Linked DNA regions of Aliidongia dinghuensis. The protein of the gene in region 1 interacts with the protein of each later gene in a pairwise test. Links are inferred from orthologs where the notes say so. Each region holds a gene or a part of one and is shown on either strand. Other genes may lie near its edges.

Evidence for each region.
Region 2: the proteins of accC (region 1) and ribD interact in binary tests that used the Escherichia coli proteins (3 or more experiments, as listed by UniProt). The link is inferred for Aliidongia dinghuensis from one-to-one orthologs.

What each region holds. Positions count from the first base shown.
Region 1 is NZ_BMJQ01000011.1:171,885-186,751, forward strand. What follows is about bases 12,045-14,867. They hold accC (acetyl-CoA carboxylase biotin carboxylase subunit), read right to left. Parts: upstream 14,217-14,867; coding sequence 12,873-14,216; downstream 12,045-12,872. Other genes in these bases: IEY58_RS21115 (DUF2155 domain-containing protein), read left to right, coding at 12,045-12,176; aat (leucyl/phenylalanyl-tRNA--protein transferase), read right to left, coding at 12,110-12,760; accB (acetyl-CoA carboxylase biotin carboxyl carrier protein), read right to left, coding at 14,230-14,706; aroQ (type II 3-dehydroquinate dehydratase), read right to left, coding at 14,722-14,867. Outside these bases: IEY58_RS21050 (isovaleryl-CoA dehydrogenase), read left to right, coding at 1-21; IEY58_RS21055 (carboxyl transferase domain-containing protein), read left to right, coding at 140-1,744; IEY58_RS21060 (enoyl-CoA hydratase/isomerase family protein), read left to right, coding at 1,750-2,538; IEY58_RS21065 (acetyl-CoA carboxylase biotin carboxylase subunit), read left to right, coding at 2,544-4,538; IEY58_RS21070 (AMP-binding protein), read left to right, coding at 4,661-6,349; IEY58_RS21075 (hydroxymethylglutaryl-CoA lyase), read left to right, coding at 6,366-7,274; IEY58_RS21080 (DUF1489 family protein), read left to right, coding at 7,279-7,701; IEY58_RS21085 (hypothetical protein), read right to left, coding at 7,763-8,152; IEY58_RS21090 (hypothetical protein), read right to left, coding at 8,465-9,469; IEY58_RS21095 (GYD domain-containing protein), read left to right, coding at 9,947-10,240; IEY58_RS21100 (NADH:ubiquinone oxidoreductase subunit NDUFA12), read left to right, coding at 10,526-10,903; outer membrane lipid asymmetry maintenance protein MlaD, read left to right, coding at 10,932-11,462; IEY58_RS21110 (hypothetical protein), read left to right, coding at 11,513-11,731; more of IEY58_RS21115, read left to right, coding at 11,733-12,044. UniProt on the Escherichia coli protein: This protein is a component of the acetyl coenzyme A carboxylase complex; first, biotin carboxylase catalyzes the carboxylation of the carrier protein and then the transcarboxylase transfers the carboxyl group to form malonyl-CoA.
Region 2 is NZ_BMJQ01000010.1:89,284-104,221, forward strand. What follows is about bases 1-2,894. They hold ribD (bifunctional diaminohydroxyphosphoribosylaminopyrimidine deaminase/5-amino-6-(5-phosphoribosylamino)uracil reductase RibD), read right to left. Parts: upstream 2,050-2,894; coding sequence 952-2,049; downstream 1-951. Other genes in these bases: ribB (3,4-dihydroxy-2-butanone-4-phosphate synthase), read right to left, coding at 1-348; IEY58_RS19140 (riboflavin synthase), read right to left, coding at 345-938; nrdR (transcriptional regulator NrdR), read right to left, coding at 2,058-2,519; glyA (serine hydroxymethyltransferase), read right to left, coding at 2,605-2,894. In the rest of the region: more of glyA, read right to left, coding at 2,895-3,918; IEY58_RS19160 (MucR family transcriptional regulator), read left to right, coding at 4,404-4,838; IEY58_RS19165 (branched-chain amino acid ABC transporter substrate-binding protein), read right to left, coding at 4,953-6,068; IEY58_RS19170 (DUF6867 family protein), read right to left, coding at 6,249-6,611; IEY58_RS19175 (ABC transporter ATP-binding protein), read right to left, coding at 6,611-7,321; IEY58_RS19180 (ABC transporter ATP-binding protein), read right to left, coding at 7,327-8,199; high-affinity branched-chain amino acid ABC transporter permease LivM, read right to left, coding at 8,196-9,569; IEY58_RS19190 (ABC transporter permease subunit), read right to left, coding at 9,569-10,483; IEY58_RS19195 (LysR family transcriptional regulator), read right to left, coding at 10,802-11,743; IEY58_RS19200 (CidA/LrgA family protein), read left to right, coding at 11,935-12,342; IEY58_RS19205 (LrgB family protein), read left to right, coding at 12,339-13,058; IEY58_RS19210 (DUF2312 domain-containing protein), read right to left, coding at 13,084-13,395; ahcY (adenosylhomocysteinase), read left to right, coding at 13,648-14,938. UniProt on the Escherichia coli protein: Converts 2,5-diamino-6-(ribosylamino)-4(3h)-pyrimidinone 5'-phosphate into 5-amino-6-(ribosylamino)-2,4(1h,3h)-pyrimidinedione 5'-phosphate.

The DNA.
Region 1 (14,867 bases):
CTGTTCAAGGAAACGGCGTAACATCCGTCGCATCACAGACCCTCACCCTCCCGCTGTCGCGGGTCCCTCCCTCCCGCAAGCGGGAGAGGGTTGGGGTGAGGGTGCCAGATGCCGCGCTACACAATCGGGAAACCTCACGATGCATCTCTCCAGCGCCTTGGACGTCCGCTCCGACGGGTTCCGCGCCAACGAGGCGGCGATGCGCGCGCTCGTTCTGGACCTGCGCGACAAGGTCGACGCGATCCGCTTGGGCGGCGGCGAGGGCGCGCGCGCGAAGCATCTGGCGCGCGGCAAGCTCCTGCCGCGCGACCGCATCCGGGCACTGATCGACCCGGGCTCGCCGTTCCTCGAATTCTCGCAGCTCGCGGCCTACGACATGTACGGCGGCGACATCCCGTCGGCCGGGATCATCACCGGTATCGGCCGCGTCTCGGGCCGGGAATGCGTCATCGTCGCCAATGACGCGACGGTCAAGGGCGGCACCTACTTCCCGATGACGGTGAAGAAGCATCTCCGCGCCCAGGACATCGCGCGCGAGAATCATCTGCCGTGCATCTATCTGGTCGACTCGGGCGGCGCCAACCTGCCGAACCAGGACGAGGTGTTCCCCGACCGCGATCATTTCGGCCGGATCTTCTACAATCAGGCGCAGATGTCGGCGGCCGGCATCCCGCAGATTGCCGTCGTCATGGGCTCGTGCACCGCGGGCGGCGCCTATGTGCCGGCCATGTCCGACGAATCAATCATCGTCCGGAACCAGGGCACGATCTTCCTGGCCGGCCCGCCGCTCGTGAAGGCCGCGACCGGCGAGGTCGTCTCGGCCGAGGACCTGGGCGGCGCCGAGGTGCATAGCCGGATCTCCGGCGTCACCGACCATATGGCCGACAACGACTCCCATGCGCTGGGCCTGGCGCGTCGCATCGTCGGCAACTTGAACCGGGTGAAGCGGCCGGGTGTCGACCTCAGCGAGCCGGTCGAGCCGCGCTATGCGGCCGAGGAGATCTACGGCGTCGTGCCGGCCGATGCGCGCAAGCCCTATGACGTGCGCGAGATCATCGCGCGCATCGTCGACGGCAGCGAGTTCGACGAATTCAAGCAGCTCTACGGGCCGACGCTCGTCACCGGCTTCGCCCGCATCTGGGGCTACCCGGTCGGCATCGTCGCCAACAACGGCATCCTGTTCTCCGAAAGCGCGCAGAAGGGCGCCCATTTCATCGAGCTCTGCGCCCAGCGCGGCATTCCGCTCGTGTTCCTGCAGAACATCACCGGCTTCATGGTCGGCCGCAAATACGAGGCCGGCGGCATCGCCAAGGACGGCGCCAAGATGGTGACCGCTGTGGCGACGGCGAATGTGCCCAAGTTCACTGTCATCGTCGGCGGCAGCTTCGGTGCCGGCAATTACGGCATGTGCGGCCGGGCCTATGGCCCGCGCTTCCTCTGGATGTGGCCCAACGCGCGCATCAGCGTCATGGGCGGCGAGCAGGCGGCCTCGGTCCTGGCGCAGGTTCGGCGCGACGGCATCGAGGCCAAGGGCGGTAGGTGGCCCTTGGACGAGGAAGAGGCGTTCAAGACGCCGATCCGCGCCCAGTACGAGACGCAGGGCCATCCCTATTACGCGAGCGCCAGGCTCTGGGACGACGGCGTCATCGACCCGGCGGACACGCGGCTGGTGCTGGGCCTGGGGCTTTCCGCCTCGTTCAACGCGCCGATCGAACCGACCCGCTTCGGCCTGTTCCGGATGTGATGATCATGAGCGAAGCCCTCAACCACACCCTCGACGCGCGCGGCGTCGCGACCGTGACCTTGAACCGGCCCGAGCTGCACAACGCGTTCGACGACGCGCTGATTGCCCATCTGACGAGCGTGCTCGAGACCTACGGCGCCAACCCGACCGTCCGTGCGCTGGTGCTGACCGGTGCCGGCAAGAGCTTCTCGGCCGGCGCCGATCTCGGCTGGATGAAGCGCATGGCGGGATATTCCTATGAGGAGAACCTGGCCGACGCCGCCGGGCTCGCCCGGCTCATGCAAGTGCTCGACCGGCTGCCGAAGCCCGTGATCGGGCTCATCAATGGGGCGGCCTATGGCGGCGGCGTGGGCCTGGTTGCCTGCTGCGACATCGCGATCGCGGCCGACCGGGCGAGCTTCTGCCTGTCCGAGGTCAAGCTCGGCCTGTTGCCGGCGGCGATCAGCCCCTATGTTGTGGCCGCGATCGGCCAGCGCCAGGCCCGGCGCTATTTCCAGACGGCCGAGGTGATCTCGGCCGAGGAAGCGCGCCGCATCGGCCTCGTGCACGAAGTCGTGCCGCTGCACGAGCTCGAGGCGGCGCGTGACAAGGTCCTGGCCGCGATCTTCCTGGGCGCGCCCGGCGCCCAGGCCGATGCCAAGGACCTCGTGTTCACGGTCGACCGGCCGCTGACCGGCGAGGTCATTGCCGAGACCGGCCGGCGCATCGCACTCCGGCGAGCGTCCGACGAGGGGCGGGAAGGCGTCGGCGCCTTCCTTGCCAAACGCGATCCCGCCTGGCGGCGCTCGGAGTAGACCCGATGTTCTCGAAGATCCTGATCGCCAACCGCGGCGAGATCGCCTGCCGGGTCATCAAGACGGCGAAGCGGCTCGGCATCCGCACGGTCGCGGTCTATTCCGACGCCGATGTGAACGCCCGCCACGTGGCGCTCGCCGACGAGGCCTATCCGATCGGCCCCGCGCCGGCGCGCGAATCCTATCTGGTGGTCGAGAAGATCCTGGAAGCCGCGAAGCGGTCCGGCGCCCAGGCGATCCATCCAGGTTATGGGTTCTTGAGCGAAAACGCCGGCTTCGCCGAAGCCTGTGCCAAGGCCGGCATCACCTTCATCGGCCCGCCGCCGGACGCGATCCGCGCCATGGGCTCGAAGTCGGCGGCGAAGGCGCTCATGGAGAAGTCCGGCGTGCCGCTGGTGCCGGGTTATCACGGCGCCGACCAGGATCTGAAGCTCTTGACGTCCGAAGCCGCGCGCATCGGCTATCCGGTGCTGATCAAGGCGTCGGCCGGCGGCGGCGGCAAGGGCATGCGCGTGGTCGAGAAGCCGGAAGATCTCGAAGCGGCGATCGCGTCCGCCAAGCGCGAGGCCGCGGCCTCGTTCGGCGACGACCAGGTGCTGATCGAGAAGTATCTCGGCCGGCCGCGCCATATCGAGATCCAGGTATTCGCCGACACGCAGGGCAACACGGTCTCGCTGTTCGAGCGCGACTGCTCGATCCAGCGCCGGCACCAGAAGGTGGTGGAAGAAGCGCCGGCGCCCGGCATGGACCCGGAACGCCGCCGCAGCATGGGCGAGGCGGCCTGCGCCGCGGCGCGCGCCATCGGCTATGTCGGCGCCGGCACGGTCGAGTTCATCGCCGAGGGCGACGCGTTCTATTTCATGGAAATGAACACGCGCCTGCAGGTCGAGCATCCGGTGACGGAGGCGATTACCGGCCAGGACCTGGTCGAGTGGCAGCTGTGCGTTGCCGCCGGCGAGCCGCTGCCGCTCAAGCAGGATGAACTCGCGATCAACGGCCATGCGATCGAGGTGCGCGTCTATGCCGAGGATCCGAGCCGTGACTTCCTGCCGTCGATCGGCATGCTCGCCCATCTGAAGCCGCCGGCCGAGGGGCCGCATGTGCGCGTCGACACCGGCGTGCGCGCCGGCGACACGATCTCGATCCACTACGACCCGATGATCGCGAAGCTCATCGTCTGGGACCGCGACCGCGCATCGGCGGCGCAGCGCCTGTCCGAGGCGCTGGCCGAGTACGAGGTGGTCGGCGTCACGACCAACTTGGGCTTCCTGAAGACCCTCGCCGACCATCCGGCGTTCCGTGCCGCCGAGCTCGACACCGGCTTCATCGGCCGGCACGGCCAGGACCTGTTCCCGGCCGCCGGCCCGGCGCCGCGCCTGGCGTTGGCGGCGGCGGCCCTCCGCCTGCTGATCGACCGGCAGCGCGCGGTGACGGAAGCGGCGGCACTCTCGGCCGACCCGCACTCGCCCTGGAACCTGGCCCATGCCTGGCGCATGAACGGTGACGGCTACCAGGACATGATCCTGATGGATGGCGAGACGCCGGTTGCCGTGCGCGCTCATCCCCGGCGCGACGGTTTCGGGCTCGATCTGCCGGGCGGCTCGGCCGAGGTCGCCGGCAGCGAGGACGCGGACGGCGCGCTGGTGCTCCGGCTCGACGGCGTCAAGCAGCGCGTGCCGGTCGTGCGTGTCGGCGACGAATTCACGGTCATGCTGGCGGGTGCTGCCCATCGCTTGACTGCGATCGACCCGCTCCGCCCGGCGCGCAGCGAGGCGGCGGGCGTCGGTCGGCTGACGGCGCCGATGCCAGGCAAGATCACCCAGGTGCTGGTCGCGGCCGGCGAGGCGGTGAAGCGCGGCACGCCGCTGCTCGTGGTCGAGGCCATGAAGATGGAGCACACGATCACGGCGCCGATGGACGGCACGATCGGCCGCGTGCGCTACGCCGTCGGCGACCTGGTCGAGGACGGCGCCGAGCTGATCGCGTTCGCGGAAGTGTAAGACACCAAATTCCGTCGTTCCCGCGAAGGTGGGAATCCAGGGTTGCCGTGCGACCTGTCGCTTGCCCTGGGTCCCCGCCTGCGCGGGGACGACGGTCTAAAAATCAAAGCAGGGAGGCCTTCATGCAGCAGGCGAGCTACGTCAGCGGGACGAGCACGGTTCCGCTCATCGGGGAGACGATCGGCCGGCATTTCGACCGGGCCGTCGCGCGCTGGGGTGCGCTTGACGGCCTGATCGTGCGGCACCAGGGCGTGCGCTGGACCTATCGCGAACTCGCCGAGCGAGTGGACGCCCTCGCGGCCGGCCTGCTGACCCTCGGGCTTGAACCCGGCGACCGCATCGGCATCTGGTCGCCCAACAATGCCGAATGGGTCCAGCTGCAGTTCGCGAGTGCCAAGGCCGGACTGATCCTGGTCACCATCAACCCGGCCTATCGCCTGGCCGAGCTCGAGCATGCGCTGACGCTCTCTGGCTGCAAGGCGCTGGTGACGGCGAGCCGGTTCAAGAGCAGCGACTATCTCGCCATGCTGCGCGATCTGGCACCGGAACTGGCGACGGCCAAACCCAACGAGCTCCAGGCGAAGAGCCTGCCGGACCTGCGCGCGGTCATCCACCTCGACCCGGCCGAGCAGCCGGGCATGCTGAAATTCGCCACGGTCGCGGCCCTGGGCGGCCCGGCCGAACGGGCCCGGCTCGACGAACTCGCCGATCGGCTGCAGTTCGACGATCCGGTCAATATCCAGTTCACCAGCGGTACCACCGGCCTGCCCAAGGGCGCGACGCTGACCCACCACAACATCCTCAACAACGGCTTCTTCGTGGCCGAGGCGATGGGGCTCCGCGAGGGCGACCGGCTCTGCATCCCGGTGCCGCTCTACCATTGCTTCGGCATGGTCATGTCGGTGCTGTCCTCGATGACCCATGGCGCCGCCATGGTGTTCCCGGGCGAGGGCTTCGATCCCTTGGCCGTGCTGGACGCGATCCAGGCCGAGCGCTGCACGCTCGTCCATGGTGTGCCGACCATGTTCATCGCCGAGATGCAGCATCCCGACTTCGCCAAGTTCGACCTTTCGAGCCTGCGCGCCGGCATCATGGCCGGCTCACCCTGTCCGATCGAGGTGATGCGCCGGGTGATGGACCAGATGCATCTCCGCGAGGTCACCATCGCCTATGGCATGACCGAGACCAGCCCGGTGAGCTTCCAGAGCGCCATCGACGACCCGATCGAGCGCCGGGTCTCGACGGTCGGCCGCATCCATCCGCATCTCGAGGTCAAGATCGTCGACGGCGAGGGCCGGGTCGTGCCGCGCGGGCAATCGGGCGAGATCCTGACCCGCGGCTATTCGGTGATGCGCGGCTATTGGAACGACCCCGCGCGCACGGCCGAGGCGATCGACGCGGCCGGCTGGATGCACACCGGCGACCTCGGCGTCATCGACGACGAGGGCTATTGCAACATCGTCGGCCGTATCAAGGATCTGGTCATTCGCGGCGGCGAGAACATATATCCTCGCGAGATCGAGGAGTTCCTGTTCCGCCATCCCAAGATCGAGGCCGCCCAAGTGTTCGGCGTGCCCGACGACAGGTTCGGCGAGGAGCTCTGCGTCTGGATCAAGTTGCGCGCGGGCGAGAGCCTGGACGCGGAGGGTGTCAAAGCCTTCTGCCAGGGCCAGATCGCGCATTACAAGATCCCACGCTATGTCTATTTCGTCGAGGAATTCCCCATGACCGTGACCGGCAAGATCCAGAAATTCGTCATGCGCGAGCAGGTGATGAAGGAACTGGGCCTGGTCCAGCAGAAGTCAGCCTGACAGAGGACGATTCGAGATGGCGCTGCCCACATCCGTCCGCATCGTCGAGGTCGGCCCGCGCGATGGGCTGCAGAACGAAGCGACCGTCGTCCCGCTTGCCACCAAGGTGGCGCTCATCGAGGCCTTGGCCGACGCGGGCTTGAAGACCGTCGAATCCGGCAGCTTCGTCTCGCCGAAATGGGTGCCGCAGATGGCCGACACGGCGGAGGTGCTGGCGGCGGTTAAGCGCTGGCCCGGCGTCGCCTATCCGGTGCTGGTGCCGAACCTCAAAGGGCTGGAGGCCGCCCGCGCGGCCAAGGTCGACGAGATCGCCGTGTTCGGTGCCGCGTCCGAGAGCTTCAGCCAGAAGAACATCAACTGCTCGATCGCAGAGAGTCTGGAACGCTTCAAGCCGGTGGTGGATGCCGCACTCGCCGACGGCCTCCGCGTGCGCGGTTACGTTTCCTGCGTGCTTGGCTGCCCCTACGAGGGCGATGTGGCGCCGGCCGCGGTCGCCCGCGTATCGAAGGCGCTCTTCGACATGGGCTGCTACGAGATCTCGCTCGGCGACACGATCGGCGTCGGCACGCCCTTGAAGGCCCGGGCGATGCTCGAGGCGGTCGCGGCCGTCGTGCCGATCGAGCGGCTCGCGGTGCATTTCCACGACACCTGGGGCCAGGCGCTCGCCAATATCCTCGCCTGCCTGGAACTGGGCGTGGCGGTGGTCGACAGTGCGGTTGCGGGCCTCGGTGGCTGCCCCTATGCCAAGGGGGCGACCGGCAATGTCGCGACCGAGGATGTCGTCTATATGCTGGACGGCATGGGCATTGCGACCGGTGTCGATCTCCTGAAGCTCGCCGCCGCCGGCCGCTTGATCACGGCCGCGATCGGCAAGGCGCCCGCCTCCAAGGTGGCGCAGGTGCTGGCGAAGCGCGAGGCCGCCTGACCCCATGGCGCTTCACCTCATCAAGATGTGCGTCGGCTGCGATTCGATCGAGGACCTGGCCGAATGGCAGGCGAACCGGCTGTTGCGCGGCGAGCAGCTCATCCACCGCACGCGCAATTTCCCGAAGCGGGCGGAGGAGATCCTGGCCGGCGGGTCCTTGTACTGGATCATCAAGGGCCAGGTCCGCGTGCGCCAGCGCATCACGGCGCTCGAAGCGGTGACCGACGGCGAGGGCGGTCGCTTCTGCGCGATCCATCTCGACCGGGAGCTGGTCAAGACCATCCACAAGCCGTCGCGCCCGATGCAGGGCTGGCGCTACCTCACGGCCGAGGAGGCACCCCTCGACCGCGATCCGAAGCACAAGGACGAGACCGACGAGATGCCGGAAAGCATGCGCAAGGAGCTGAGGTCGCTGGGGCTGATGTGAGGCGGATTGTTGCAGTAGACGCTCCTAAGGATTGTCTCCTGCTTGGCGAAAGAGGCTTTTCCTAGCCGAAATCCACTTTACATTCAGCCAGCGGCACGGAGCGGCCATCAGAAATAACAAGCCGGTCGCCCTCTATCCGGGCGAGCAGGAGGCCCAGGGCTTCTGTGCTTTCTCTCATTTGCAGGCGCCAGTCTTCCATGTCGCCTCTATACGAGAGGCCGTGGAACAAGGTTCCATCTGGTATGGTGATTCGGCAGGCTTGCGATATGATTCCACCGTGTTCTTGAACGGGGCGGCTCATGTTTTGCCCAAGCGTAAGGAATTGTTTTCTGAAGCTTCCTTTTCCGTTGTCCGAAAAGTAAACATATTCTATGCCTTTTACGTCTACAGTTCCCGGTATCACTCTGTTTTTCTCTATTTTTGCTCTTAGAATTCTTTCCATCTCACTCACGGCAAGTCCCTCCTATTTTGTTTTTGTTATGATGAATTTAAAGTTTTTAATGCCGGCGGCTTTAAATTGTTGTGTGTAGTATTCCGCGAATTCCTCGATGTTTGTCGGCATTAGGCAGCAAACTCACCAAGGCGAAATGCCTGGGTCAGCTTTCCGTCCCATGGCGCGGGGCTGATCGATGAGTGCGGCCTTCCTCGTCGTTCTCGCAGCCCTATTCGGCGCTGTTCCCGCCAGTCTTGGCTGTCAAGATGACGTCTTTCTTCGGAATTATTCCGTCGGTCCTTTTGATTGCCCAACCAACACCGTCGATTTTCATATCGCTTTGAGTTTTTTCGCGAGAGAAAAACAGAATTTCGTCCGCCCTTGCCCTCCAAATGGGAAGGCGTAATCAATACATCCGACGAGGTGCGCCTTTATATACTCATCCCAATCCAAGTTACCGCTAGGCTTCGCACCACTGCGGAAAAATACAAATTCCCTATATTCCTCTAAAATGCCGCCTGGAAATATAGAGAATCCATTATTATTTCTTCCGGTATATTTACTAAGGTCGTTAACCATCTCGTTGTGCGTTTTGTCAATCAATCCAATTTCATCGTTGATGATTTTCATTTTAAAGAAAATTCCTGTTGCCGGCGTTTTTCCGTGATTCTTGAAAATCAAATTAACGCTGGCAATAAGGGCGCCATTAGCATCAACGCGGAAGTCGTCAGCGGGTGTCAGTTCAATAGAGATCCAAGGCCGGTTTTCGGCCGAAAAAATATCTCGCGCCAGTATATTGGCTTCCAGAGCCGCATCGGCTGTCTTGGCAGTCTCATCGATGCTTCTCGTGAGGAGTCTGGATTGCTCAGTGGCGGCAGCACGGAGCGCACCCGTTTCAACGAACAGGCCGTGGGTTCTCCAGGCAAGAATTCCGGTAAAAATCATAATGGCGACATCGGTCGACTTGGCGTCGAGGATCCACGCCAAAAAAACGTCAATGGCGTTTCGATCTTTACTTTGTTCGGCGCTGGAGGATTTCTGACCTGCTTCGGCACTAGATGCAGCAGTCCTCGCTGGCAGCACCGGCTCGGACTTTTCTTCTGCGTTATTGGACCCTTTCTGTTGCTGCTTAGCTTGGGGGCCATCCGTGCAAACAACAGTTCGGGGCATCCCCGAATAGGCGCCGAAAGTCGCTACTAAGACGAGCGCTAGCATAAAGACTGCGGAAAGAAGGTACTTCTCGGTTTCTAGCTGCATGGTACCGGCAGCATGCCGCAACCACGGCGTGCAGTCTAGGGATGACGGCCAACTCCCATCGAGACGGATACCGACCATGTTTGGTAACAAGCTTCCCGTCGTTGTCCCGGAGCCAGCAATAGACCGAGTTCCGGATGCGGTCGCGATCTTCGACGCTGAGGTCGATTAGGCCACGTTCCTCGGCCACTATGTCGGTGATCTCCGCCACCATGAGCGGACGCGATGCCCGGCGTAGGACATCAAGCGCGTGCCGTGATAGGTGTGCGCGCTTCTTCACGACCATGTTGGGCTTATGTCGACGCAGGTAGACGACCTGGCGGGTGTCGTAATCCGGCTCCACGAGCTTAATGACCGATTCCACGAGCCGCATGTTCTCGCGGACGCGCTGCGCTTCCTCTTCCTTTTGGCCGAGTTCACGGCCCAGCTCGGCGTGCAAGCGATCGAGACCGGCCACGTAAGCGGACGAAATCGGGCCGGCTTGCGGCTACGAGTGGCATAATCCTTCCCCCCATGGGCCCGAGCGAGCCCATGGGTTCTCACGAGGGGAGGGCTGTCATGTCCGCGTACTTCCTGCTGGGCAACTTCACCGACCAGGGCATCCGGACCATCAAGGACATCTCGCGCCGCCGGGCTGCTGCGCGGGACTTGGCGAGGACGCTCGGCGTCGAGATCAAGGCCGGCTTCATGGCGCTCGGCGCCTACGACCTCATCATCCAGTGCGAGGCCGCGAGCGACGAGGCGATGGCGGCGTTCGTGCTGTCGCTCGGGACCAAGGGCAACGTCCGGACGCAGACGATCAAGGTCTTCAGCGAGGCGGATGCCGACAAGATCGCCTCGACGCTGGTGTGATCCCTGCCAGATCGATATGGCGACCCCTGGGCCCCGGATCCGCGGGGCCCTTTTTCAGGTGGCCTTCGGGCGTCTTGTCGGTCGCTGGCCCCACTGCCTTGTCCCGCTGGCTTTGTAAAGCCGCCATGTGGCGACGCACCCTCGACAGCGCACGATTGCTAATGCCATATTCCGCCGGCTTTCCCGGGACCTGGCCGGGGGCCCTGGTGCAACGGCATCGGGGCCACTATCTCCTTCGGTGTCCGGTCCTCGGACATCCCGACGCTTTCGATCGAGTGTGACGGCATGACGACTCTGGGAACTTTGCTCTTCACCTGGCTGCGCGGCGAGCAGGTCGGCACGGATGCGGCCGGCAACAAGTACTACCGCGAGAAGGGCGGCCGGAAGATCGTGAAGGGCGGCGGCATGGAGAGCCGTGAGCGGCGCTGGGTCGTCTACCACGGCATCGTCGAGGCCTCCAAGGTGCCGCCGGAATGGCACGGCTGGCTGCATCACACGACCGACGAGCGGCCGCCGGCCGATCTCGAGAAGCGCCCGTGGCAGAAGGAGCATCTGCCGAACCTGACCGGCACGACGCTTGCCTACCATCCGCCGGGCTCCGTCGTGCGGGGCGGCCACCGCGCCCGGGCGACCGGCGATTACGAAGCCTGGACGCCCAACTGAGCACGATCATTACGAGGCGGCTGGACGCATGAATCGGAATCTTCTCGAGACGGTACTGGGCGCGGTCGTCATCGTCGTCGCCGTCATCTTCCTGGTCTTCGCATACCACTCCGCGGAAATCCGTTCGGTCGCAGGCTATCCGGTGACCGCCAAGTTCGACCATATCGACGGCGTGCGCGAAGGGGCGGACGTGCGGATCAGCGGCATCAAGGTCGGCTCGATCGTCGGCACCAGCCTCGATCCCAAGACCTTCCAGGCCGTGGTCAAGCTCACGATCGACAATTCGATCAAGCTGCCGACCGACACGATCGCGACCATCACCCAGAACGGCCTATTGGGCGACCAGTACATGTCGCTGGTTCCAGGCGCCAGCGACAAGCAGCTCGCCGCCGGCGGCGAGCTCTACAACACCCAGTCGGCACCGAACCTCATGTCGCTGTTCGGCCAGGCCGTGTTCAGCATGACCAGCGGCAACAAGCCGGCCGACGGTGCGTCCCAGAGCGCATCGCCGTCCGATCTGGGCCCGAAGGTCGACGGCGGCCAGACCCCGCCCAAGTGACCCGGTCGACCTAATGGGGCGTCTGCCGCTGGAGCCTGCGAGGTGTTGAGATGACCGATCCTGCCGCCATCCGCTGGCTGACCCCGACCGGCGAGCCCGTCTCGTGCGTGGAGAAGCTCAAGGTGCTGACCGAGAACCTGGTCGAGCTCAAGCAGATGGCGCAGGACGCGCTGGAGGACGCCATCCTGATGGGCTGCGACGAGGCGCAGGTGCGTCGCGTGCTGGCCGATCTCATGGCGGGACTCGAGAATCCCTATGCGAAGCATTGAGATGCGCCGCCCTGTGCTTGCTGCTCGGGCGTTTGCTGCCCTGGCGCTTGCGGCGCTTGCCGGTCACGGGCTCAGCGGCCGGGCCGTTGCTGCGGATACGGTCGCTGCGGACACGGGTACCGTCGCGGTGCTGCAGGGGCTCGACAAGACCACGGCGCGCGTCACCAAGTTCGAGGCGCCGGTCGGCCAGCCGGTGAGTTTCGGCACGCTCAGGATCACGGTGCGCGACTGCCGCAAGCGGCCGCCGGAGGAGGAGCCGGAGAGTGCCGCCTATCTCGACATCGACGAGGTGCTGCAGGACAAGACGGCGCCGAAGCACCTGTTCAGCGGTTGGATGTTCGCCTCGTCGCCGGCGCTGAACAGCCTCGAGGACCCGGTCTATGACGTGTGGGTGCTCGACTGCAAGACGAACGCGACCGGGTCGTCGCAGGACAAGCCCGGCTGAAACTGCGCGCGGAGGCCGAGTGCCCAGGCCAGCCGTCGCTGATATTCCGTCCGCGGGATTTCGATCACGCCGAACCGTTCCAGGTGCGGCGTCGTGAATTGCGTGTCGAGCAGGCCGAAGCCGCCCTCGATCAGGCGGGCGACCAGGTGGACGAGGGCGACCTTGCTCGCGTCCGTCCGGCGGTTGAACATGCTTTCGCCGAAGAAGGCACCGCCCAGCGCCACACCATAGAGGCCGCCGACGAGTTCGCCGTCGATCCAGGCCTCGACCGAATGGGCCCGGCCACGCCGATGGAGCGCCACATAGAGCTGCAGGATCTCCTCGTTGATCCAGGTGTCCGGCCGGCCGGGCGTCGGCTCGGCACAGCCGCGCACGACCGCCTCGAACGCCGTGTCGCAGCGCACCTCGAACGGGCCGTGGCGCACCGTGCGCCGGAGCTTGTGCGGCACATGGCAGCCGTCGAGCGGCAGGATGCCGCGCTCCTCCGGATCGACCCAAAAGATCTCCGGATCGTCGGCCGATTCCGCCATCGGGAAAATACCGGCGGCATAGGCGCGGAGCAGGAGATCGGGGGTGAGCTTCATGGGCTGGCCGATCTCCTTTCCCTAGGCCTCGAGCGGTTGACGCACCCTCACCCCAACCCTCTCCCGCAAGCGGAAGAGGGAGGGACCCGCGGCAGCGGGAGGGTGAGGGTCTTTATACCCCCCGCTGCATGAAGCGTTCGAGCCAGTGGATGTCGTAATTGCCGGTGATGAAGTCCGGCTCGTCCAAGAGGCGCAGGTGCAGCGGGATGTTCGTCTCGATGCCGGCGATGACATATTCCTGCAGCGCGCGGCGCAGGCGGCGGACGCATTCGTCGCGGTCGCGGCCATGGACGATCAGCTTGGCGACCAGGCTGTCGTAGTGGCTCGGCACCGTATAGCCCTGGTAGAGGTGCGAATCGACACGCACGCCGTAGCCGCCCGGCGCGTGATAGGCCGTGACCTTGCCGGGCGACGGCATGAAGGTCAGCGGGTTCTCGGCGTTGATCCGGCATTCGATCGCGTGGCCGGTGAGCTCGACCTGGGCCTGGTCGATGTCGAGCATGCCGCCGGCGGCGATGCGGATCTGCTCCTGCACCAGGTCGATGCCGCTGATCAGCTCCGACACCGGATGCTCGACCTGGATGCGCGTGTTCATCTCGATGAAGGCGAACTGGCCGTCCTGGTAGAGGAACTCGAGCGTGCCGGCGCCGCGGTACTTCAGGGTCTGCATCGCCCTGATCGCGATGTCGCCGATGTGCTTGCGCGCCTCGGGCTTGAGGATCGGCGAGGGCGCCTCCTCCAGGATCTTCTGGTGCGAGCGCTGCAGCGAGCAGTCGCGCTCGCCCAGATGGATCGCGTTGCCGTGGCCGTCGCCAAGCACCTGGACCTCGATATGGCGCGGCGCGTTCAGGTATTTCTCGAAATAGACCTCGTCGTTGCCGAAGAACGCCTTGGCCTCGGCCCGGGCGAGCGGGATCTGCTGGCGCAGCTCCGCCGAATCGCGCGCCACCTTCATGCCGCGGCCGCCGCCGCCGCCCGATGCCTTGACCAGCACCGGGTAGCCGATCTCTTCGGCGCGCGCGACCGCCGCGTCGATGTCGCCGATGGCGCCGTCGGAGCCCGGCACGGTCGGAATGCCCAGTTCCTCGGCCGCGCGCTTGGCGATCACCTTGTCGCCCATCATGCGAATGTGCTCGGGCGTCGGGCCGATGAAGGTTAACCCATGCTCCTCGACCATCGACGCGAAATCCGCGTTCTCGCTGAGGAACCCCAGGCCTGGGTGGATTGCGTCGGCACCGGTGATCGAGGCCGCGGTCAGGATCGCCGGGATGTTGAGATAGCTCTCGCGCACCGACGGCGGGCCGATGCAGACGCTCTCATCGGCCAGGCGGACATGCATGGCCTGGGCGTCGGCGGTCGAATGGACCGCGACGGTCGCGATCCCCATCTCGCGGCACGCGCGCAGCACACGCAGCGCGATTTCCCCGCGATTGGCGATCAGCACCTTTTCGATCATGGGAGGGCGACGCCTATTCCAGGACCAGGACGACCTGGCCGAATTCGACCGGGTTGCCGTCAGTGACCAGCAGGCGGCCGACCTTGCCGGCCTTGGGCGCGCGGATCTGGTTCATCACCTTCATGGCCTCGATGATCAAGAGCGGCTGGCCGGCGGAGACCGTGTCGCCGACGCGCACGAACGGCGGGGCGCCCGGCTGGGGCGAGAGATAGGCGGTGCCGACCATCGGCGACTTGACGGCGCCCGGGTGGTTGGCGAATTCCGCGTCCGGGTGCGTCGCCGCGTGGGCTTCGGCCGGGAGCGGCTGGGCGGCCGCGGCCGGTGCCGCGATCGGGGCGGCATAGCTCGCGATCGGCGCCGGGCTGCGCGTCACGCGGATGCGGTGCTCGCCCCAGGCATATTCGATCTCGGTGAGCTTGGCCTCGTCGAGCAGGGTGGCGAGCTTGCGCACGCGCTCTTCATCGACGGTGAAATCGTTGGGTTTGGTCATGATGTTCCGAAAAAGTCAGGATTCGGTGGCAAGCAGGCGGGCCATCGCGTCGAGCGCCAGCTCGTAGCCGTGGCCGCCCAGGCCGACGATGACGCCGCGCGCGACGCGCGAGACGTAGGAATGATGGCGGAATTCCTCCCGCCGGTGGATGTTCGACAGGT
Region 2 (14,938 bases), on another replicon or contig:
GATGGCGACCGCGATCGTGCGCGCCCGGTCGGAGGCGGAGATGCCGGTCGTGACGCCATCCTTGGCCTCGATCGAGACGGTGAACGCGGTCTGCAGGCGCGAGGCATTGTGCTGCGGCATGAGCGGCAGCCTTAGATCCTCGACCCGCTGGCGCGGCAGGGCCAGGCAGATCAAGCCCCGGCCGTACTTGGCCATGAAGTTGATGACATCGGGCGTCGCCATCTGGGCCGGGATGACGAGATCGCCCTCGTTCTCGCGGTCCTCATCGTCGACCAGGATGAACATCCGGCCATTGCGCGCATCCTCGATGATGTCGGCGATCGGCGAGACGATCTCGGAAAAGCTCATGGCAGGTCCTTGCCCAACAGGCGGGCGACGTAGCGCGCCAGCATGTCGACCTCGAGGTTGACCTCCTGCCCGATCTCGGCCGTGCCGAAGGTGGTCTCCTGCTGGGTGTGCGGGATGATGTTGATCCCGAAGCGCCGCCCTTCAACCTCGTTCACGGTGAGCGACACGCCGTCGATCGCGATCGAGCCCTTGCGGGCGACGAGCCGTTCCAGCGCCGGCGGGACCTCGATCACGAAGCGCACGGAATCCTGCTCCGGCCGGCGCTCGACGATGCGGCCGATGCCGTCGACATGGCCCGAGACGATATGGCCGCCCAGCTCGTCGCCGACCTTGAGCGCGCGCTCGAGATTGATCCGGGTGCCGACCTGCCAGTGCCTGACCGTGGTGAGGCCCAGTGTCTCGGCCGACACTTGCACGTCGAACCAGCCGGGCCCGGTCGCGATCACCGTCAGGCAGACGCCGGAATGCGCGATCGACGCGCCCAACGCGATGCCGCCCGTGTCGTAGCGGGTTCCGATCCGGTAGCGCGGGTCGCCGTCCGGCTCGATCGCGAGCACACGGCCGACGTCGGTGATGATGCCTGTGAACATGGTGGGGCAAAACCTAGGCGCTGAGCGCGAAGGTTTCCAGCAGATCTTGGCCCAGTCGCATGACGGACAAGCGGGTGCCCAATGCCTGATCGGCAAGCCGGTCGACACCGAACGGCTTCACCGCCTCGAGCCCGTCGCCGCCGATGAGCCCGGCCGAGCGGAACCAGGCGACGCGGTCGACGAGCCGGCCGCGCAGGAGCGAGGCCGCGAGTGTCGCCCCGCCCTCGACCAGGATGCGCGTCAGGCCTTGCTTGGCGAGCGCCCGCAGCGCCGCCTCAAGATCCACATTGCCGTCCCCATCCCGATGGATCTCGATCACGGTGACGCCGCAGTCGCGGAAGGCGCCGGCCCGCAGCGCATCGACGCCGGCGAGCGTCACGATCGTCGTCGGCACCTGCTGCGCGGTCGCGACCAGCTTCGCGGTCAAGGGCGTGCGCAGCCGCCCGTCGACCACGATGCGGCGCGGCGGCGGGTCGCCGAGGCCGGGCAGGCGCACGGTCAGCTCGGGATCGTCCGCCAGTACGGTGCCGCTGCCGACCATGACCGCGTCGTGCTGCCGGCGCAGCATATGGCCGAGCGCCCGGGCCGGCGCGCCCGTGATCCAGCGGCTCTCGCCGGTGTGGGTCGCGATCTTGCCGTCGAGCGAGGTCGCGAGCTTGAGCGTGACCAGCGGCAGGCCGGCCTCGACCCGCTTCAGGAACCCGGCGTTGAGCTGGCGCGCCTCCTCGGCGCAGATGCCGAGATCGACGGAGATGCCCGCCGCACGCAGCCGGTCGAGGCCACGGCCGGCGACGCGCGGATCCGGGTCCTCGATCGCGGCCACGACGCGGCTCACTCCCGCGGCAATCAGCGCGTCGGCGCAGGGCGGCGTCGAGCCATGGTGCGCGCAAGGCTCGAGCGTCACATAGGCGGTCGCCCCCGCGGCGGCGGCACCGGCGCGCTTCAGCGCCTCGGTCTCGGCATGAGGCCGCCCGCCCGGCTGGGTCCAGCCGCGCCCGACGACGACGCCATCGCGCAAGAGGACGCAGCCGACCGCCGGGTTGGGTGCCACACGGCCCAGCCCGCGGCGGGCCAGAGCCAGTGCGGCCCGCATATGGCCGACGTCGTCCATCCTTGCCGCTACTCGTGGTCTTCCGGCGAGAAGCGCCCGACGAACTCGCCGAAATCCTTCGCCTCACGGAAGTCGCGGTAGACGCTGGCGAAGCGGATGTAGGCGACCTGGTCGAGATTGGCGAGCGCCTCCATGATGAGCTCGCCGATATGTTCGGTCGGCACGTCGGACTCGCCCGAGCTTTCGAGCTGGCGAACGATCGAGTTGATGACACGCTCGACCCGCTCGCCCTCGACCGGGCGCTTGCGCAGCGAGATGTAGATCGAGCGGGCGAGCTTGTCGCGATCGAACGGCTCGCGCTGGCCGGTCTTCTTGACGACGGTCAGCTCGCGCAGCTGCACCCGTTCGAACGTGGTGAAGCGTGCCGCGCAGTTGGGGCAGAACCGTCGGCGACGGATCGCCGAGCGATCGTCGGTTGGCCGCGAATCCTTAACCTGGGTATCGTCGAAGCCGCAGAATGGACAGCGCATCCGGGTCTCACCTCTTGATGCCCGCCCCGCGGGCGGGCCTCGATGCAAAAAAGGCCGTCCATCAGGATGGACGGCCCGTCTTGTGTCAGCCGAACGTCGGATAGAGCGGGAAGCGCCGGCACAGCGCATCCACCTCTTCGCGGGCCCGCGCCTCCGCCGCGTCATTGTCGGTGCTGTTGCTGGCGGCCAGGCCGTCGAGCACGTCGCCGATCAGGTTGCCGATCTGCTGCCACTCGGCCGGCCCGAAGCCGCGCGTCGTGCCGGCCGGCGTGCCGAGCCGGACGCCCGAAGTCACCATCGGCTTTTCCGGGTCGAACGGGATGCCGTTCTTGTTGCAGGTGATGCGCGCGCGGCCGAGGCTCTTCTCCGCATCGCGGCCGGTCAGCCGCTTCGGGCGGAGATCGACCAGCATCAGGTGCGTGTCCGTGCCGCCCGAGACGATGGCAAGCCCGCGGCCGACCAGCGTCTCGGCCAGGATCTGGGCATTTGCCACGACCGACCGCGCGTAGGCCTGGAAGTCCGGCCTGAGCGCCTCGCCGAACGCCACCGCCTTGGCGGCGATCACATGCATGAGCGGGCCGCCCTGCAGCCCGGGGAACACGGCAGAATTGATCTTCTTGCCGAGCTCTTCGTCGTTCGACAGCACCATGCCGCCGCGCGGGCCGCGGAGCGTCTTGTGCGTCGTCGTGGTTACGACATGGGCGTGCGGCAGCGGGCTCGGGTGGGCGCCGCCGGCGACGAGGCCGGCGAAATGCGCCATGTCGACCATCAGATAGGCGCCGACCTCGTCGGCAATCGCCCGGAAGCGGGCGAAGTCGATCACGCGCGGATAGGCCGAGCCGCCGGCGATGATGAGGCGCGGCTTGTGCTCGAGCGCCAGGCGCCGCAACTCGTCATAGTCGATGAGATGGGTGTCGGCCGTGACACCATAGGGCACGGCCTTGAACCATTTGCCCGACTGGTTGACCGGCGCGCCGTGGGTCAGATGCCCGCCGGCAGCAAGCGACATGCCGAGGATCGTATCGCCCGGCTGCAGCAGCGCCATGAACACCGCCTGGTTCGCCTGCGCGCCCGAATGGGGCTGCACGTTCGCGAACTTGCAGTCGAATAGCCGCTTCGCGCGATCGATCGCAAGCGCCTCCGCGACGTCGACGAACTCGCAACCGCCGTAGTAGCGCTTGCCCGGATAGCCCTCGGCATATTTGTTGGTGAGCACTGAGCCCTGCGCCTCCAGCACGGCGCGGGAGACGATGTTCTCCGACGCGATCAGCTCGATCTCATGCCGCTGACGCCCCAGTTCCTCGACGATGCTGCCATGAAGTTCAGGGTCGGAGTCGGCGAGGCCAGTAGTGAAGAAACCTTCCGGGTGGCCACCGGCGGCGAGCTTGCTGGGAGTCATGTATCGAGCCTTCGCATGGGATCGAGCCCGAGTCCGGATCTGGCCGGAGTCGCGGCGTTGCAGGGCGGTTCCAGGCCGGTCGGGCCACTGCCCGGGTCCCTCGACCGGCAGAACGGTTGGATACCACATGTTGAAGAAGGACGGTAGTGCGCCCCAAGAAGCGGGGATGCGCTCTCAGCACATGCCACACAGCATACTACCCGACATGTTGCCCTCAGGCGTGCCGGATGCCGCCGCCGCGCCAGCCCGGCGCCTCATGTTTCGTTCAAAAAGAACATTTCGTCTCTTGGGGAACCATCTAAAGTGGGCGGCGGCATTTGCCCTTTCCGTCAATCTCCACGCTTAGTTGGTTCACTCGATTGCAACGTCAAATCAATATACCTTGAAATTCACTCAAGGCTTCCGTTGACAGCAAGAAATCACTCTGCAACTATGCTTAAATATAAGAAAATTTTACGGGACGCACATGTCACATGGAGAAGCCGATGGAAAAGGCCACGGAAGATGGGCTAATGCGGATGACCGCCGACGTGGTTGCAGCCTACGTCAGCAACAATAGTTTGCCGACGATTCAGCTACCCGAAGTGATCAATGCCGTTTACAACTCGCTCCGCGGGCTGGACAGCACGCCCCCCGAGTTAAAGGCGGAGCCGGCCAAACCAGCCGTCCCGGTCAAGAAGTCGATAACCCCGGAATATCTCGTCTGCCTCGAGGACGGGAAGAAATTGAAGATGCTGAAGCGGCATCTTCGTTCAACCTACAATATGACTCCGGACGAATATCGCGCGAAATGGGGCCTGCCGCCGGACTATCCGATGGTGGCGCCGAACTATGCTGCGCAGCGCTCGGCCTTCGCCAAGGAGATCGGGCTCGGTCGCGGCGCCGGGAGGACCTCGGGCCGTCGCCCCTCGAAGAAATAGCGGAGCGATAGCGAAAACAAATCGGCCCGGCGGAGCACCCCGCCGGGCCGTTTCGTTTGTGGTTCCTGCAACCAGCTTCCCGGCACGGCTGTGCCGGGAAGCCGTCGCGATCGCTTAGCCGTTCAGCTCGGCATACTTGCCGTCGTGCCACTTCCAGACGACGAAGCCGCCCTCGGTGATGTCGCCCTTCGAGTCGTACTTGATCGGGCCGATCACCGTGTCGAACGAATTGCCGTGCAGCGCCTTCACCAGGTCCGGCAGCTTGGTCGACTTGGCCTTCTCCGCCGCCTGGGCGAACACCTGGATCGCGGCATAGGTGTAGAGCGTGTAGCCTTCCGGCTCATAGCCCGTCTTCTTGAACTCCTCGACGATCGCCTTGGCGGTCGGCTTCTTCTGCGGATCCGGCGCGAAGGTGAAGAGCGTGCCCTCGCCCGACGGGCCGGTGATGCCCCAGAACTCGGTCGTCGGCAGCGCGTCGCCCGAGATGAACTGGGCGGTCAGGCCCTGCTCGTGCGCCTGACGAACCATCAGGCCCGCTTCGGTCTGGTAGCCGCCGAAATAGACCGCCGAGACGTTCGCCGCCTTCATCTTGGAGATGAGGGCCGTGAAGTCCTTGTCGCCGGCCGTGATCGACTCGTGGACCACTTCCTTCAGGCCGCCGGCATTGGCGGTCTTGGTCGTCTCGTCGGCGAGGCCTTTGCCGTAGGCCGACTTGTCGTCGAGGATCGCGATCGGCTTGCCCTTGTAGTGGTCAAGCAGATACTTGCCTGCAACCTGGCCCTGCTGGTCGTCGCGGCCGCAGGTGCGATAGACGTTGTCCCACTTCTTCTTGGCCGCATCCTCGGTCAGCGCCGGGTTGGTCGAGGCCGGGGTGATCTGCAGGATGCCGGCTTCGTTGTAGACGGCCGAGGCCGGGATCGACGAGCCCGAGCAGAAATGGCCGGCCACGAAGATCACGCCCTTCGACGCCAGCTGGTTGGCGACGGCGACCGCCTGCTTCGGGTCGCAGGCATCGTCGCCCACGGTCAGCACCAGCTTCTGGCCGAGCACGCCGCCCTTGGCATTAATATCGGCGACCGCCTGTTCGGCGCCCTTCTTCAGCTGCTCGCCGAAGGCCGCGTTCGAACCGGTGATCGGGCCCACGGTCGCGATCTGGATGTCAGCCTTGGCAACGCCGGCCGTAAGCGCCAGAGCGCTGACCGCCGTCAAAAAGGTTAGCCCCTTCGTCATCTCAAAGAACTCCCTGTCAGAAGATTTGACCCGCCCCATCGGGTTGTCGTTGCCGCCGGTGGCGAGGCCCCCTAATTACCCGCGCAGACTTTTCCCCGTCGTCCGCGCGGGGCCACGCACATGCGCGGAGGACTTGAACCGCATCAAAGCAAGTTCAACCCTCCGTACGCAAGTCTCCCGTCAGCCCTGCCGGTCGCGCCAGGCGAAGGGCCCGGCCCGTTCATAGAGCCACGGGTATTGGTTCACCATCTTGCGGGCCTGGGTCGCCCGATAAGCCATGATGGTGAAGATCAGCAGGATGATGACGGTCACCACATAGCCCGGCAGCGACAAGAGCGTACCGCCGAACAGCGCGAAGTCGAGGAACCGGCAGCCCGCCGCCAAGAGCAGCATGTAGGGTCCGAGATGCCACATCGGCCGCCAGGTCTGCGCCAACGCCTGACCCGTCATGAAGGCGGCCCAGCCGAACAGGATGACGGTGGCGCAAATAAAGACCCACAGGCTGGTGCCGATGACGGCCATGGCCGAATCGAGGCCGGACATCAGTGCCCTCCTTCGAGATAGGCGGCGCGAACTTCCTTGTTCGCGAGCAGCTCTCTGCCGCTGCCTCTCATCGTGATCTCACCCGTCTTCATGACGTAGCCGCGGTGGGCGAGCTTCAGCGCATGATAAGCGTTCTGCTCGACCAAGAACACTGTCACACCTTGTTGCTCGTTGATCTCCTTGATGACCTCGAAGATCTGCTTCACGACGAGCGGTGCCAGGCCCAGCGACGGCTCGTCGAGCAGCAGGAGCCGGGGCCGGCTCATGAGCGCGCGGCCGATCGCCAACATCTGCTGCTCGCCGCCCGACATGGTGCCGGACCGCTGGGTCTGGCGCTGCTTCAGGCGCGGGAACAGGGTGAAGACGCGCTCGAGGTCGCCGTCGAAATTGGCCGGATCGCCGGTCGTGGCCCCCATCTGCAGGTTCTCGAGCACGGTCATGCGCGAGAAGATGCGGCGGCCTTCGGGCGACTGGGCGATGCCATGGCGCACGATCTCGTAGGTCGGCTTGTGGGTGATGTCCTCGCCGTCATAGACGATCTTGCCGGCGCTCGCCCGCGGCCGGCCGCAGATGGTCATGAGCAGGGTCGACTTGCCGGCGCCGTTGGCGCCGATCAGAGTGACGATCTCGCCCTTCTCGACCGTGAGATCCACCCCTTTGAGCGCCTGGATGCGGCCGTAATAGGTATGGACACCGGAGATGTCGAGCATGCGGGTCATGACTGCATCCCCACATCCGAGGCGACTTCGGGCGGCAGCTCTTCCTCCTCCACTTCACCGAGGTAGGCCTTGATGACGTTCTCGTCGTTCCGTACGGCTTCGGGCGTGCCGTCCGAGATCTTCCGGCCGTAGTCCAGCACGACGATATGATCGGAGATCTTCATGACCACACTCATATCGTGCTCGATCAGCAGCACGCCGATGCCCTCGTCGTTGCGCACCGACAGGAGCAGCGCGTTGAGCTCGGCCGATTCCCTGGGATTGAGGCCGGCCGCCGGCTCGTCGAGGCACAGGAGGCGCGGCTTCGTGCACATGGCGCGGGCGATCTCCAGCCGGCGCTGCGCGCCATAGGGCAGGCTCGACGCCGGCTGGTCGGCGCGCTCGTAGAGCCCGATCCGGTTCAGCCAGAACTTGGCGAGCTCGATCGCTGCCTTCTCAGCGTTGCGGTAGCGCGGCAGGCCCAGGAGGCCGGCGATCGAGAACAGCGACGCGTCCATCAGCTCGTTATGCTGGGCCACGATCAGGTTCTCGAGCAGCGTCATGCCCGAGAACAGGCGGATGTTCTGGAACGTGCGCGCCACGCCCGCGATCCGGGTGATGCGGAAGCCTTCCATCTGCTCCAGCAGATAGTCCTGGCCAGCGCCCTTCATGGTGATGCGGCCGACCGTCGGCTTGTAGAAGCCGGTCAGGCAGTTGAACACCGTGGTCTTGCCGGCGCCGTTCGGGCCGATGAGCGCCGTGATGTCGCGCTCGTAGGCGGCGAACGACAGGTCGTTGATCGCGACCAGGCCGCCGAAGCGCATGGTCAGATGCTCGACCGTCAAGAGCGGGGCCTTGCCCGGCGGCGCGTAATTGTCGAGCTGGCTCATGGCAGCTCTCCCGTCGAGGCAGCTTGGGCATCGTTGGGCACGAGGCTCGCGCGCGGCCCGCCGGAGCCGTGCAGCAGGATCGACGGCTGGCGGTGGGCGAGCAGCCCACGCGGACGCACCAGCATGATCAGCACCATCGCACCGCCATAGATCAGCGGCCGGTAGAGTGCGACATCGCCCAAGAACGAGAACCAGCGGCCAGCCTCGTTCAGCGACACGAGCACGATCGCCGCCAGCACGACACCCAGCTGGCTGCCCATGCCGCCCAGCACCACGATGGCGAGGATCGTCGCCGATTCGGTGAAGGTAAAGCTCTCGGGGCTGATGAAGCCCAGGCGCGTCGCGAAGAACGAGCCGGCGAAGCCTGCGAACATGGCGCCGAACGCGAAGGCCGACAGCTTGATGTTGGTCGCGTTGATGCCGATCGCCCGGCACGCGATCTCGTCCTCGCGCAGCGCCTCCCAGGCGCGGCCGACCGGCAGCTTGCGCATGCGGACCGTGAAGAAATTGGTCACGAGCGCCAGCAGCAGGATCAGGAAGTAGAGGAAGATGAAGCGCTGGGTCGGCGAGAATTCGAGCCCGAAGAATTCCGAGAAGGTGGGACCGCTCGCCGAGCGCGGCACGAAGGGCAGGCCGAACAGCGTCGGCCGCGGGATGCCGCCGATGCCGTTCGGGCCGCCGGTCACGTCCTGCCAATTGAGCAGGATCAAGCGGATGATCTCGCCGAAGCCGAGCGTCACGATCGCGAGATAGTCGCCGCGCAGCCGCAGGACCGGAAAGCCCAGCGCCACGCCGAAGCACGCGGCGAACAGCCCCGCGAGCGGCAGGCAGATCCAGAAGCCGAACCCGAAGTTGGTGGCGAGCAGCGCCACCGTATAGGCGCCGACCGCGTAGAACGCGACATAGCCCAGGTCGAGCAGGCCGGCGAGGCCGACCACGATGTTCAGTCCCCAACCGAGCATGACGTAGATCAGCACGTTGGTGCCGAAGTCGATCAGGTAGTTCGAGGTGAAGAACGGCAGCACCACGGCGACGAGAAAGCCGACGGCGCCGATCTTCGCCTGGTTCTGGGCGACGGACGCGGCCAGCCGGTCCATGGCGCTCGGGCCCGACTTCTTCTGCTCGCTCGGGATCACCGCGCGGCGCGCCATGAAGAGGTTCATGGCGAGGCGGCCCAGGAACACGACTGCAACGATCCAGGCGACCGTATCGAAATGCCGGGTGATGATGAGCGTGCCGCCGGACTCGTCGGTCTTGAGCCCGATGGTCGGAACGGTCAGCACGAGCGCGACGACGGCGGTCAGGAGCGCGTTCTGCACGGCACCCAAGAACCCGTTGCGGCTTCCGGCCGCAGCATTGACGGCGGCCATCAGACCTTCTCCACCTCAGGCCGACCGAGCAGACCGGTCGGACGGAAGATCAACACCAGAACCAGCACCATGAAGACGGCGACATCCTTGTAGGCGATGGAGAAATAGGCGGACCAGAAGGCCTCGATGAGCCCGATCAGCACGCCGCCAAGCATGGCGCCCGGCAGCGAGCCGATGCCGCCCAGCACGGCGGCGGTGAACGCCTTCACGCCGGCGAGGAAGCCGATGAAGAAGTCGATGACGCCGTAGTAGAGCGTGAACATCAGGCCGGCGACAGCGGCCAATCCTGCGCCCATGACGAAGGTCAGCGAGATCGTCCGGTCGACATTGACGCCAAGGAGGGCCGCCATCGTGCGGTCCTGCTCGCATGCCCGCTGGCTGCGGCCGAGCGAGGTGCGCTGGATGACGCCGGTGAAGCCGATCATGAGCGCCACGGTGAGCACGATGATGAGGATCTGCAGGTAGCTGATCTGGACGGTGAAGCCGTGGCCCTCCAGGAGCTGAATGCCGCCGCGCAGGATCGGCTGCAGCGGCTTGGGTCTGGCACCCTGGAACACCTGGATGAAGCTCTGCAGGAAGATCGACATGCCGATGGCCGAGATGAGCGGCGCCAGCTTGAAGCTCTCGCGCAATGGCCTATAGGCGACGCGCTCGACCGACCAGCCGAACATGGACGTGAAGATCATTGTCACCACAAGGACGATCAGGATCGCCACGACCGCCGAACTGGCCCCGACCGAACTCAAGATCAGGAAGCTGATCAGCGAGATGAAGGAACCGATCATGAAGATTTCGCCGTGGGCGAAATTGATCATGCCGATGATGCCGTAGACCATGGTGTAGCCGATCGCGATGAGGCCGTAGACGGCGCCCAGCGTCAGCCCATTGATCAGTTGCTGGAGAAAATATTCCATCATCCCCCGTACGCGCCAAGTTCAGGCCGCCAGGATGAGCAGAAACACGCCGCCGGAAACGCCCGGCAGGCCGTTCCGCCCGCTCCCTTTAAGCCCCCTGTCTCCCGTGTGCTGGACGCCCGCTTGTTCGGGTCGCCAGGACATCTTTCGTAATCGTGAAAGTAACTGCCGACGATACCGGCGGCAAGCACCTTTGAAATCACGCCGTTCAGAGATCTAGCCCATAACGCAGCATGATCGCAACCGAAACGGCGCAACCCATATACAGTTTCTAGTGTAACATATCGCAACCTAATTTTTGCCGGGCGCAACCGTGCATCAGCCGATCGGCAAGTCGCAGTCCCAATAGGGCGGCTGACCGATGCGCGCCGCCATGAAGTCGAGAAACGCGCGGACCTTGGGCGAAACGATGCGCTTCGGCGGATAGACGCCCCAGACGGCGCGCTCAGGCCCCGGCGCGATCATCCAGGCCCATCCGGTCAGCAGCGGCACGAGCCGGCCGGCGCGCAGGTCGTCGGCAACGAGCCATGTCGGCAGCAGCGCCAACCCCAGATTGTCCCGCACGGCCTGCAGCAGCGTCTCGGAATCGTTGGCGCGGAAGCTGCCCTCGATCCGGATCTCCGCGGCGTCCGCCTCCGGCTCCCCAACGGGGCGACAATACCACGCACCGCCCGGCAGCAAGGCAAAGGCCAAGCAGTCGTGCCGAGCGAGATCGCCCGGCGCTTCCGGCGCACCATGCCGCCGCAGATAACCGGGGGCGCCGACCAGCAGGCGGCGCTGCGGCGCCAAGCGCCGGGCGACCAGCGTCGAATCGGCGAGCGCGCCGATGCGCACGGCCACGTCCGCTCCGCTCTCGATCAGGTTCACCGTCGCGTCCGTCAGCGTCACGTCGAGGCGGATCAGCGGATGCAGCGACCGGAAGTCCTTAAGATGCGGCACGACATGCCGGCGGCCAAAGGCACCCGGGATATTGATCCGCAGCAGGCCCTGCGGCCGGGCATTGAGCGATCGCGTCGCCTCCCGCGCCTCCGCGACCTCGGCCAGGATTGCGGTCGCCCGCTCGTGGAACGCCGTGCCGGCCTCCGTCAGGTGCAGCCGCCGGGTCGAGCGGTTGAGCAGCGCAGCCCCCAGATCCGCCTCGAGCGCGCTTACGTAGCGCGAGACGGTCGAGACCTTGAGATCCGCTTCGGCTGCAGCTTTTGAGAAGCTGCCGAGATCGACAGCGCGGACGAAGGCCCGCATGGCGGCCAGATAGTCCATCGCCCTCCCCTTGCGCGCAAAAATTGGCGGCAATCCCGCGCCACAGCGTCGCCATTCATCCCTTTTCTGCAAGAAAGATTCGACGGGAGAGACGTTTCGGCACCCGCGGACGGGCGCCATTCTTCGGGCACGGCATCCGTCACGAGGAGAAGATCGATGGTCATGCGAAACGTATCGCACGGGGGCCGGCCGTGATCGGCGCCCTCTTCACCCTACTCGGCTGCCAATTTCTGGGTGAACTCCTGCGCGATGCCCTGCATCTGCCGATCCCAGGCCCGGTCGTCGGCATGATCCTGCTCGCCGTCGGCCTCGCGCTGCGCGGTGACGGAAGGGCCGAGGCCGAAGCATCCTCGGCGCTCGACCGGACCGCGGGCGTCCTGCTCGAGCATATGGGCCTGCTGTTCGTGCCAGCGGGCGTCGGGGTCATCACCTCGGCGGGCCTGCTCCGGACGGAATGGCTGCCGATCCTGGGCGGCCTCTTGGGCTCGACGGTGCTCAGCCTCGGCGTCACCGGCATCGCCATGCATCGTCTCGGCCGCCGCTCGGCGCAGCCCTGCGCGACACCCGCCCGCCACGGCCGGCAAGAGGCAAGATCATGAGCCGGATCGTTCTGGCACTCTGGGCGCCGCTCGCGCCCACGCCCCTGCTCTGGATCGCCGTGACGCTCGCCGCCTATCTCGGCGCCCGTTCCCTGCAGCGCAGCGCCGGCGGCACGCCGCTTCTAAATCCGGTGCTGCTCGCCATCGCCGCGGTCGCAGCCCTCGTGCTCGCGACCGGCACCCCGTACGGCACCTACTTTCAGGGCGCCGGGTTCATCCATTTCCTGCTGGGGCCGGCGACGGTCGCACTCGCCATCCCGCTTGCCCGCAACCTGCCCCACGTCCGCCGCAGCCTCCACGGTGTGGGCCTGGCGCTCCTTGCCGGCTCGACGACGTCGATCACGGGCGGCATCGGCCTGGTCTGGCTCCTGGGCGGCAGCCGAGCGGTGGCGCTCTCCATGGCGCCCAAGGCCGTCACCACGCCCATTGCCATGGCTGTGTCTGAGGAGATCGGCGGCATCCCGGGGCTCACCGCCGCCCTCGCCATCGTCGGCGGCATCGTGGCCGCGATTGTCGGGCGGCGCCTGCTCAGCTGGCTCAAGATCGACGACTGGCGGGCCCACGGGCTTGCGGCGGGCGTCGCCGGCAGTGGCGTCGCCGCGGCCCAGGTCGCGGCCGAAGACGGGCTGGGTGCCGCCTTCGCCGCTCTCGGCATCGCGCTCAACGGCCTCCTGACCGCCCTCGTGGTGCCGCTCGCCCCGCTCTTGTGGCGCTGAGCCCGCCGCTTACTCCGCGCCGCGCTTACTCTTCGTCGAGGTTCGGCAGCATGCCGAGCGCGCGCATATAGACCTCGAGCATGGTCTCTTCCTCGTCGAGCTCGGCGCGGTCGCGCTTCCGAATCGAGATGATCTTGCGGATGATCTTGATATCGAAGCCGTTGCCCTTGGCCTCGGCGAACACGTCCTTGATGTCCTCGGCCAGGGCCTTCTTCTCTTCCTCCAGCCGCTCGATGCGCTCGATGATCGTGCGGAGCTGCTCGCCGGCGATGCCGCCGACGTCGGCCGGCCGCGCCTTCTGAGAGCCGTTCGTCTGCGCCTCGTCGAAATCGACCATGGTCGTCGTGTCCTCTTGTCTCGCTCTGCATTCACGGGGGCGGCCGGACGAGCCTCGGATCGGGACCGCCCCATCGCCTCGAAAGGCGCGCGACCATATCGACGGCCGGCCATGCGTGCAAGCCGGTGCGCTTCTGCCGAGAGCGGCGTTAGTCCTCCGGGCCTTGCCGCAGCGCCACCGCTGCTGCTATAGCCCGCTCGTGATCCGGCCGCTGGCCGGATCGGCCATTTTCTTGAGGATTTGGAGACAGGCATGGCAACGTTCACCGACTACAAGGTCGCGGACATCAATCTGGCGGGCTGGGGCCGCAAGGAAATCGCGATCGCCGAGACGGAAATGCCGGGCCTGATGGCGCTGCGCCGTGAATTTGGCGCGACGAAGCCGCTCAAAGGGGCCCGCATCGTCGGCTGCCTGCACATGACGATCCAGACGGCGGTGCTGATCGAGACGCTGGTAGAGCTTGGCGCCACCGTGCGCTGGTCATCCTGCAACATCTTCTCGACCCAGGATCAGGCCGCGGCCGCCATCGCCGCCGCCGGCATCCCGGTGTTCGCCTGGAAGGGCGAGACGGAAGAGGAATTCTGGTGGTGCATCGAGCAGACGCTGCGCGGCCCCGACGGCTGGACGCCGAACATGGTGCTGGACGACGGCGGCGACGCGACGCAGATCCTGCACGACAAGTATCCGGAGATGCTGAAGGACATCCGCGGCATCTCGGAAGAGACGACCACGGGCGTGCATCGCCTCTATGAGATGATGAAGGCGGGCACGCTCGCGGTGCCGGCGATCAACGTCAACGACAGCGTGACGAAGTCGAAGTTCGACAATCTCTACGGCTGCCGCGAGAGCCTGGTCGACGGTATCAAGCGCGCGACCGACGTCATGATGGCGGGCAAGATCGCCGTCGTCGCCGGCTTCGGCGACGTGGGCAAGGGCTCGGCCGCCTCGCTCCGCAGCCAGGGCGCCCGCGTCATGGTGACCGAGATCGACCCGATCTGCGCCCTGCAGGCGGCGATGGAAGGCTACCAGGTCGTGACCATGGACGAGGCCGCCCCCTTGGGCGACATCTTCGTGACCGCGACCGGCAACGTCGACGTCATCACGCTCGACCACATGCGCGCCATGAAGGACCGCGCGATCGTCTGCAACATCGGCCACTTCGATAGCGAGATCCAGATCGCCTCGCTGCGCAACTATGTCTGGGAAGAAGTGAAGCCCCAGGTCGACGAGGTCGTGTTCCCCGACGGCAAGCGCCTGATCGTGCTCGCCAAGGGCCGGCTCGTGAACCTGGGCTGCGCCACCGGCCACCCGAGCTTCGTCATGAGCGCGTCCTTCACCAACCAGGTGCTGGCGCAGATCGAGCTCTGGGTGAACCACGCCAAGTACGAGCGCAAGGTCTACGTGCTGCCGAAGCATCTCGACGAGAAGGTGGCGGCACTCCATCTCGAGAAGCTGGGCGCGAAGCTCACCAAGCTCAGCACCGAGCAGGCCAAGTACCTCGGCATCGAGGAGAAGGGCCCGTTCAAGGCCGACCACTACCGCT